Regions from separate parts of the Paenibacillus sp. CH40 genome, predicted to be linked through region 1. Evidence: riboswitches for the same ligand, from Rfam matches in the RefSeq annotation. Region 1 holds a riboswitch; the other holds the start of a gene.
What was found. Region 1 has a riboswitch for cobalamin ahead of cobJ (precorrin-3B C(17)-methyltransferase). Riboswitches for the same ligand answer to the same signal wherever they lie in the genome.
Positions count from the first base shown of each region.

Region 1 (5,187 bases):
GATCTGATGCAGGCGATGGTGAGCTCTCACCCTGTGCTGGGCCGTGTGCTGCTTGCAATCTACCTTATTTTATTCCTGATCATCTTTGCACGGGATTTGAGGATTATTACGGATCTGGTGGAGGTGGTGCTTTTGCCGCTGACTCCGATTGTGGTCACTTCTCTTATTGTGCTGTTGACTCTGGTATTTATGGCTAAAGGCGGAATAAGCACCATCGTGAATATGACCGAGAATTTTATACCGCTGTTGATTGTGACGCTGTTGACCATGCCGCTTTTTTTTGGGCGTAATATGGATTTTTCGATGCTGAGACCCTACTTACATCCAGAAGTAGAGGGAGTAATCAAGGGGAGTTGGCGCATGCTGGGTTATATGGCCGATATTATGATAGTCCCCTTTGTGATTTCTGGGAAGAGCTATAGTGGGCGTAGTGCGTGGTTTGGGCATTTGCTCGGAACCGCTTTTCTGACCATGCTGGTGCTGCTATCCGAGTTGGTTATTGGTGTTCCTATCTTGTCACGGCTGTTTTATCCATCGTATGAACTGGTGCGTCAATTGCAGCTAACGGACTTTCTGGATCGGTTCGACTTGTTCGTGGCAGCACTGACTGTACCGACTTTTCTTACGAAGATTGGGGTTGATCTGTACGTTACCAGTTTGGCGGTAAAGCGGATGTTTGCCCAAGCCTGGGGGAGCCTGATGGTTTGGCCCGTAGGTTTGTTAGGCTATGTCTGTTCGTTTATGCTGTTCTCCAACATTGTGCAAATTTATGAGTTCAGCCGGGAGTGGACCGCGGTGATGATCATTTTTTTTGTTATCATGCCTTTGTTGCTATGGATGTTGCTCCGACCCAAATCTAAAGGGAAAGGCGGAGATGATAGGGCATCTAACGGAGAGCGGGATAGCAGTAGTCAGAAAGAAAGCCAGCATGAAGGCAGAACAGGACACGGCCACTTATAAGATTACTGTATTCATCGGAAAAGTAATTCTTATTTGTCTTTTACCCCTCTGATTGTATACTTGGTAGAAAGAAATACGACATCTACAAGGGAGGCAACAGAATGGCACAACGCATGGCAGGCAAGAGAGTCGCTCTTGCTGGTCCCCGTAAAGCAGAAGAAATGGCGCTGCTAGTTGTGAAGATGGGGGGTGAGCCAGTACAGCGCCCGGCCCAGGGTACCGTTTTTCTGGATGATATCGAGCTGCGCAACGCTGTTGTATCGTGGGTGAAGCACCCTCCGGACTGGTACATCTTCACGACAGGTATGGGGCTGGATGCCCTGTTCGATATGGCAGAGGATATGGGCGTGGCTGAGCAGATTATGGAGTTGCTGCAATCTTCCAACATTGCAGCGCGGGGTTACAAGACGGTCAATGGACTCAAAAAGCGTGGCTTTACGCCAGCAGTACGAGACGAGGACGGAAGTTTGATCGGATTGACAGGAGCTTTCGCCCCATACGATCTGAAGGGAAAAGAAGTATTGTTGCAACTGCATGGCGATCCAGCCCCACGGTTGGTAAAGTGGCTGGACGAGCAGGGGGCAGTGACCCGCCAGGTACTTCCTTATAAGCATATCCCACCTGAGGAAGCAAAATTGCAGGCGTTACTGGAGGATGTTATCCATCGTAATGTTGATGCTGTTACGTTCACGAGTGGTCCGCAAATTCGATTTTTAGCCCAATATGCGAGAGAGCAAAATCGAATTGAGGAATTATTGGAAGCTTTCCGTGAGGATGTGATTGCTGTATCAGTAGGGAAGGTGACTGCGCAGTCTATTGTGGAAGAGGGGATTGATCGAGTCGTGTTTCCAACCGAAGAGCGCATGGGCGCAATGATGGTGGAGCTGGGCAAATATTTTGAACATAACGATTCGGTGCATGGCTGTGGTTTGAAGATCGTGAATGGTCATTGAAATGAGATAGAAATTATAAATATAGTATGCTAAAAATGAACTTATATTTTTGGATACAGCGTAAAATAAAGATAAGGGCCTGCGAGGTCTTTATCTTTTTTTATTGGACATGCATCGACAAAGATTTTTGTTATAGCGAAAATATTTAGCTAATATAATGAATAAGTTTCGATGCATGATACTTAGGACAGGAGCTGAGACGTTAATGAATTCTATTTGTGTATTTGCCGGGTCCAGACCTGGACATTCATCGGTATATGTTGAAGCGGCAGGCAAGCTGGGAGAAGCCATGGCTCGCCATCATATCCGTCTGATCTACGGTGGCTCCAGTAGGGGGCTGATGGGAGAGGTGGCGGATGGAATGCTGGCGGGTGACGGTCAGGTCACTGGCATTATGCCCACCCTGTTATTTGATGCAGAGATCATTCATCGGGGGGTTACCGAATTTATTGAGGTAGCAAGCATGCATGAGCGTAAAGCGGCAATGAGCGAGATGGCCGATGCGTTTATTGCCCTTCCGGGTGGCTTGGGAACCTTTGAAGAGCTGTTCGAGGTATTGTGCTGGGCGCAAATTGGCATTCATCGCAAGCCGATTGGGCTGCTGAATGTGAATGGATATTTTGACCCGTTAGTAGAAATGGTGCGTCATAGCGTGCAAGAAGGGTTTACTGGGTCTGAGCATCCAGCGCTACTAAGCATCTCTGCCGACCCGGACGAATTGCTACATATGTTAAAAAATAAAGCAGAGAACTTGAAATAAAGCGTTTTTCGTGCTTGCACAACTGATTGAGGCAAGGTTATGATAAGACCCATAATCAAATAGCGGACAGACAAGGTGCCTTTGCGGTTGAGCAAAGGGTAACAGGGAATCGGGTGCAAATCCCGAGCGGTCCCGCCACTGTAAGGAAGAGGATTTTTTTAAATGGTCACTCGTGAAAAACGGGGAAGACGAAAGAATCTGTTGATGCCAAGCCAGGAGACCTACCTTGATCTGTATGCACCGTTAACCTTCGCGGAGAGGATGGGTGTACGAAATCAGGAAATCAGGCACACGTTGCTTTTTCCATGTTGGTTAGAGGTTTGCGTGGATATGAACGTGCAGCAGCGTTTGAAGCGTAAACAGACAGGTGGAAAACAACGGCAGGCTGGAGGAAGACAAATAGTGTCTTCTTACGCTGTTTGTTCGTCTGATGAGAGATACGTACATAGAAACCCCATCCGGGCAGGATGGGGTTTTTTGAGTTACAGGATGTCCATAAATCATTGAAATAGATAGGATAGCTGCCCTGAAAAGGGTGAATAGGAGGAGCACGATGAGCCCATTAGGAAAATTGCTGGTGATTGGATTTGGACCAGGAGATATGGAACATATCACAAAACGGGCGCTGGATGCGCTGGCCGAAAGTGAGGTCATTATCGGCTACAATACCTACGTTGATTTGATCCGTCCGTTGTTGAACGGACAAGAGATTGTACGCACAGGGATGACAGAGGAAGTGAGCCGTGCGCAGGAGGCGGTTCGCCAAGCAGAGATGGGCAAGAAGGTAGCTGTCATTTCCAGTGGAGATGCAGGAGTCTATGGTATGGCAGGGCTGGTGTACGAAGTGCTGATGCAAAAAGGCTGGCGACGCGAGGACGGGGTTGAGGTAGAAGTCGTGCCGGGGATATCGGCTATTCAGTCCTGTGCTTCACTGTTGGGGGCGCCAGTTATGCATGATGCTTGCACGATCAGTCTGAGTGATCATCTGACCCCATGGGAAACGATTGTGAAGCGTGTAGAAGCAGCGGCTTCGGCCGATTTTGTGATTGCATTATACAACCCGCGCAGTGGTCGGCGTACCCGCCAGATTGTGGAGACGCAGTCCATTTTGCTGCGTTACCGCGATCCGCAAACTCCAGTTGGGTTGGTGAAAAGTGCTTATCGTGAACGTCAGCAAGTTATTGTAACGACGCTGGAAGATATGCTGAATCATGACATCGGGATGCTGACAACTGTAATCATCGGCAATTCCTCGACAACGGTGTATGACGGCTTGATCGTGACTCCGCGCGGATATCAGCGCAAATACACGCTGGATGCGACCGAGCAAGCGCTCAAGCCACATCAGCGTCTCCGCACGGAAGCGGAGCCGTGGTCGCTGGGCGCACAAGAGGATACACCGCAGGCAGGCGCAGCCCCGACTACGCCCGCTATACCCTCCGCGAGCGGCGCTGCGGTTGCGACGCAGGCACGCCCGCAAGCGATGGCTGCCGTGCAGGCAACGACCGCTGTGCAAACCGGCGCAGCAGCCCCGGCATCGCTGGCGGCAGAGGCACTAAGCCGCCTCGCTGTTGGCGGCAAGCTGCCTGGCGCAGCCAACGCTCGCTGGGGCGGGCAAGCGCCTACTGTCGAGAGCACCGCCGGAACGTCAGCGGTGGCCGGAGCGGGGGCCCCGGTCGGGATGGCGACAGGCGGCTTTGGCAAGCCTGCGCTATTTGAGGTGGGCGTTTCCCCGGGGGTGGGAAACAAGAAGTTCACCGCTCGCCAGATGGCGCTGCTCGCCGAGGTAGCGGGTGATGACGGCGAGCTGGAATACACGCCAGATCATCAGATCGTGCTGCGCGTACCGTGTGCAGACCCCGAGGAACTGGTCGGACGGCTGCGGGATGAACGATTCATTGTCATGCCGATTGGCGATGTGTTTAAGGTGAAGGCGTGCGACTTCTGCAATATGGAGAAGGATGACGCTGTGCCTGTGGCTGAGCATTTACAGGTTGTACTTGGCGGATTACAGGCACCCAAGGAAACGAGCATTGCTTTGAATGGATGCGGTATGGCCTGCTATGGAGCGGTGCTAGAGGATATCGGCATCGTCTATCGCAAGGGAGGATACGACCTCTTCCTTGGTGGCAAAAAATTCGGTCGCAATGCTCATGCCGCTCAGCCCGTAGCGGAAGGGATTCCGAGTGATCAAATTACTGACATTGTGGAGAACGTCATCGCTGAATATAAGGAAAAAGGGCATCCGAATGAGCGTTTTCATAAATTTTTTAAACGTGTAGGTGTCGTTGCGGGTTTCCGGCATGAAGATGCACCAGCAACGGTAGAAGTGAATGCGGTTTGTGGTGATTAATGGACTGAAGGCCTGATGAACTGGATACAAGCATATATATAAAATAGGGCGTCATGCAGGCTATCCCTATTAAAGAGGAGGAAAAAACAGCAGTGGATGCAATATTGTTAGTTGGACATGGAAGTCGGGACCCGGAGGGGAACCAGGAACTGCTGGAATTT
Region 1 covers NZ_JANAVQ010000003.1:276,723-281,909, reverse strand. The annotation lists gene NLX73_RS11250 (GerAB/ArcD/ProY family transporter) at 1-960, shown strand, start outside; gene NLX73_RS11245 (uroporphyrinogen-III synthase) at 1,062-1,913, shown strand; gene NLX73_RS11240 (LOG family protein) at 2,119-2,673, shown strand; cobalamin riboswitch at 2,731-2,916, shown strand; gene cobJ (precorrin-3B C(17)-methyltransferase) at 3,227-5,026, shown strand; gene NLX73_RS11230 (sirohydrochlorin chelatase) at 5,119-5,187, shown strand, end outside.

Region 2 (5,187 bases), on a different contig from region 1:
GTCAACCGGGTGTATGGGAAGGCCTCGCTTCAATGGAAGGCGGACGTGGAGGACATCCTTCAGCTCATGGAGCAGGTAGATGTTTTGTTCCTCGGACAGCCGAACAATCCAAATGGCGTGCAATATAGTGAGCAGGAGCTGTGCGAGCTGGCAGAGGCGGCTGGCACAACGGGTACCGTGCTGGTGGTGGATGAAGCATTCATTGATTTTATTCCGCTGGAACGGCGAATCTCACTGCTGCCTGTGCTGGATCGCTATCCTCATGTGATTTTAATCCGATCAATGACCAAATTTTATGCCATTCCTGGCTTGCGATTGGGCTATGCGATTGCTCATCCGGACTATATCCGGCGAATGACGGCCAAACAGGTGACCTGGAGTGTGAATGGATTGGCGTTGCTGGCTGGGGAGGCGTGTTTAAGAAGTGGGCAAGCATATGAGCGCCAAACACAGGAGCTGATTGCTGCGGAGCGCAACCGCCTGTTGACCGCCTTGGCGGAATGGGGCTGCGGTGTCGTTCCCGGCGAAGCCAATTACGTGCTGGCAAGGGCGCCGGGTACGTGGAGCGCATCGGCTATTCAGCAGGCGCTTGGACAACGTGGAATTCTTATACGTAGCTGTGCTATGTATCCGGGACTGACGACGAGCCATTTTCGCATTGCGGTCAAGGATGCACAAGCCAACGACAGGCTGCTGTCTGTATTGGGTGAAGTGCTGGAGGAGGAGCAGCGGCGTGACAGTTAGCTTGATTATCCTGGCAGCCTACCTTTTGGACAGGCTGATCGGTGATCCGAGGTGGTTGCCGCATCCAGTCATCGGTATGGGACATGCCATTTCAGCATTGGAAAAAGCGATTCGTCGCCAGGTCCGCAGTGACCGAGGGCTAAAACGTGCGGGCATACTGCTTCCACTCATTGTGGCGGGAGGTTCCTTTGCGCTCGCCTGGGCGCTGTTGCACTTGCTTGCCTGGATTCATCCGTGGTTATCTGTCGGCGCAGAAATGGTGCTGATTGCGACCACGATTGCTTCCAAAGGACTAAAGGATGCAGGAATGGCAGTATACCGAGCGTTGCAGGCGGATGATCTGGCAGCGGCACGGCGGGAGCTGGGCATGATTGTCGGGCGGGATACGCAACAGCTTGATGAGCCTGAGATTGTACGCGGTACGGTTGAAACGGTCGCTGAAAATATCGTGGACGCGATTATTTCCCCGCTTTTTTATGCCCTGATCGGGGGAGCACCCTTGGCGCTGGCTTATCGTGCTGTGAATACGCTCGATTCCATGGTTGGCTATAAAAATGAAAAGTATCTGCATTTAGGCTGGGCTTCAGCGCGTCTAGATGATGTGGCTAACTACATTCCAGCACGCCTGACAGCGGCAATGCTTGTCGTAGCGGCGTGGATGTACAAGCGAGATGCTGCAAGAAGCTGGCGCACAGTCAAGCGAGACGCTCGTCTGCACCCAAGCCCGAACAGTGGCTTCCCGGAATCAGCTGTTGCTGGAGCACTGGGGATTCGTCTTGGAGGCTATAATGTGTATCATGGCGTGCGCTCCTTTCGTGCATACATGGGCGATTGGATACGACCGCTAGAGTCGAAAGATATACGGCATACAATCCAGCTGATGTTCGCCGTGTCCAGTATGTTTGTAGGATTGTGTTTGTTAGGAGCCGCAGGTTGTTTTGCCTTGGGATGGGTGCGGTGAGGGTGAGGCGTGACACACTGAATAATGATCGAGCAGGAAGTGACATGATCTTGAAACAAGATATAGCAGCAAAAAGGACAGTAGAATACGCACAAAGTCCGAACTCACAGGAGGATCGTAAGGTGCCGTATTATGCTAAAGAAGATCTGCATTGGGACATGGAACTCGTGTTAGTTCGTCACGGCACAACCTTATGGAATAAGGAACGTCGATATCTGGGACACTCCGACATAGGTTTGCTACCGGGAGCAGAACAGGAATTAAAGCCTTTGCAAGAAGAATTGCAGGGACAGTCCTTTGCTCGAATCTATTGCAGCGATTTAATGCGATGTCGCCAGACCTTGCAGATCATTGTGCCGGAATCAGAATTGACGTCTGGAGGTTCCCTATCTATTATGTCTCCTATGATGGAACCACGTCTGCGAGAGCTTCATTTTGGCGAGTGGGATGGAAAAACGTATGACATGCTCAAGGATGTGTCGTTGTATCGCGCTTGGATTGATGAGCCGCAACGGATAACCCCTCCTGGAGGAGAGTCTTGGACAGATTTTGTGAATCGTCTACGGAAATTTCTTGACTCTCTGTATGAATGGCGTGTTGCTATGGAAGTTCGACCCATGGATTTGACTGCTGGGCCGCTCTCTGTTTTGGTCGTTACGCATGGTGGCGTAATTCGTCAGTTAGCTTGTATGCTGATACCGGGCCATGATTTTTGGAGTCTGAATCCGAAGCCGGGAGAAGCATTTAGGATTCAATTGAGGCTGGCAGGACCGCACAATTACATAGCCGAAATGCTCCCTCATTAGGTTAGACACCAGCGGATAAAGAGGCTGTTTGGGTTGTAAGCCGCCTCATTTTAACCTATAATCATCAAGTAAAAGAACGGCTTGACTACCACTACATCAAATATCCAGCAGACGAGGTCGGCGCAGTGTGATGAAACTATGGTTTCCCTTGCCTGCGCTGTTAAAAGGGAAGTCGGTGTAAGTCCGGCGCGGTCCCGCCACTGTAAATGGAAACATGCCCGTTAGTCCTGCTTTATGTGCTACTAAGCATATGAAGGAATTTCAGGACATGCATCTTACCATAAGTCAGGATACCTGCCCGTCCGCCTGTCACCATAATCCTTCGAGGAAAGGATGACGTGTTCGCAGTGACTGTCCGTGCGGAAAGAAGCTGCCGCCTGCGCACGATCTGCGCTAACGTGACCCCTGTGTCCTGATATAAGGATGCGGGGGTTTTTTGATAGGAAAAGAAGGCTGGATTTAGAAGATATCTGATGATGCTCAAGTAACGCTCTTAACGATTTTTTTATGAAGGGGTGCAAATCATGGCAGGAAAAAAAATAAAGGTTTGGACAACAGGTCTATTGGTTCTGATTTTGGCAGTTGTGCTGAGTGCATGTGGCGCTAATGGAAAAAATGCTGAAAATAAAGAGAATCAGACTTCTGCACAGCAGCCAGGAAAGACCGTAACCGCACAAGAGCCTCCGGGCAAAACAGTTTACCCACTCACAGTTAAGGATGCAACAGGACAGGAATTTACATTCAAAAAAGCGCCGGATAAAATCGTTTCCGTCTCCCCGGCAGAAACCGAGGCGCTGTTCGCCATCGGGCTGGATAAGGAAATAGTTGGCGTCTCCGACTACTCTGATTACCCGGCAGCTGCTACGAAAAAGCCTAAAGTGGGCGGTATTATGAAACCGAACGAAGAGGCGATCATTGCTGCTAACCCGGAAGTCGTTTTTGCAGGGATATCACTTAGTGAACAGGCTACGACCAAGCTGCGCGACATGGGAATTATGATTTTTAAAACGGAACCGAAGACAGTTGAAGATGTCATAGCTAACATCGAATTGTATGGGAAAATCACCGATCATCAGAAAGAAGCGAGAGCGGTGACTGACAAGATGAGAGCAGATGTAGCGGAAGTGAAAGAAGGAGTTAAAAATATCGGTAAAGGGCAGAAGCTGCGGGTATACGTCGAGTTTTCACCAGGCTGGACAGTTGGTAAAGGCGAGTTTATGGACGAGCTGATTACGTTGGCGGGCGGCGAAAATGTAGGTGCCACGCAGAAGGGGTGGTACCAAATTAGTGAGGAAAATATTATTGCTGCCAACCCTGACGTGATTTTGTACAGCAAAAGTGTCAAGGACGACAAAACTGGTCAAACACTCGGCGAAATCATTAAAGCTCGCAGTGGATGGGATCAAATATCGGCTGTTCGCCACAACCGGGTGTTTGCCGTGGATGATAATTTGATCAGTCGTCCGGGTCCACGCGTAACGGAAGGTCTCAAGGAAGTGGCCAAGGGCGTGTATCCTGAAATTTTCAAATGAACCGTAAACTGATCGGCTTTGGAGGGACAGGTCTTGTCTTGCTGTTGCTGACGCTGCTGCTCTGTCTTGGCATCGGCTCGGCCAAGCTTCCGGTCAGCCAGATCACGGGCATTCTGGTTAACCACCTTCCGTGGTTAGGCGATACGTTTACACCGGATTGGAATACATCCTCAGAGCAGATTATTTTGAAGGTCAGATTGCCACGAGTGTTACTGGGAATGTTGGTAGGAGCAGCGCTGGCGCTGGCGGGAGCCGGATTTCAGGGTGTGCTGCGTAATCCTTTGGCTGATCCGTATACACTGGGGGTATCCTCGGGGGCTTCGGTAGGAGCGGCAGTACTGATCTATTGGGGCCTTCAATTTTCATTTGTTGGCATATGGACGCTGCCGCTAGTGGCATTTACGACCGGAATGCTGACGCTGTGGATGGTGCTGACGTTGGCACGGGAAGGTGGAAAAATTCCGACACAAAGTCTCATTTTGTCGGGTGTGGTGATGCAATCCTTTCTGGGAGCGGTTGTTTCTTTTCTGACAGCCATGTCGAAGGAGACGGTCAATGAAATATTGTACTGGACGATGGGAAGTCTTAGTCTGCGCGGTTGGTCATATACAGGAATCCTTTTACCTTATGTGGTCATAGGACTGGTATTTCTATGGAATCGGGCACGTGTGCTGAATATATTGGCTTTGGGTGAACGTCAGGCGGCTCACATGGGAGTTCATGTAGATGCGACAAAGCTATCTGTTTTGATCATTTCCACGCTGCTGACAGCTGCCGCTGTCTCGGTATGTGGAGTGATTGGCTTTGTGGGACTTGTTGTACCGCATATCATTCGTCTGGTGACAGGCCCTGATTACCGGATGATTGTTCCATTATCTGCGCTCGGTGGAGCCATTTTTATGGCTTGGGCAGATACGGCGGCTCGCACGTTGTTAGCCCCCACGGAAATTCCTCTGGGCGTGATGACGGCCTTTGTTGGGGCACCGTTCTTTGCATATCTCCTGTATCGGAACAAGAAGCTGCGCAGGGGGGAACTGCTGTGACAGAACAAAGTGAATCACAGAAAGTGCGTGATCGGGCATTAGAGGTAGCGGGTCTGACACGTGCCTATGGAGAGTTCCATGCGTTAAAGAATATAAGCTGG
Region 2 covers NZ_JANAVQ010000004.1:201,961-207,147, reverse strand. The annotation lists gene cobD (threonine-phosphate decarboxylase CobD) at 1-744, shown strand, start outside; gene cbiB (adenosylcobinamide-phosphate synthase CbiB) at 734-1,705, shown strand; gene NLX73_RS14175 (histidine phosphatase family protein) at 1,750-2,511, shown strand; cobalamin riboswitch at 2,634-2,827, shown strand; gene NLX73_RS14170 (ABC transporter substrate-binding protein) at 3,036-4,043, shown strand; gene NLX73_RS14165 (FecCD family ABC transporter permease) at 4,040-5,086, shown strand; gene NLX73_RS14160 (ABC transporter ATP-binding protein) at 5,083-5,187, shown strand, end outside.
Region 2: it holds a riboswitch for cobalamin, as region 1 does, so the genes downstream of both, NLX73_RS14170 (ABC transporter substrate-binding protein) here and cobJ (precorrin-3B C(17)-methyltransferase) in region 1, are expected to answer to the same signal.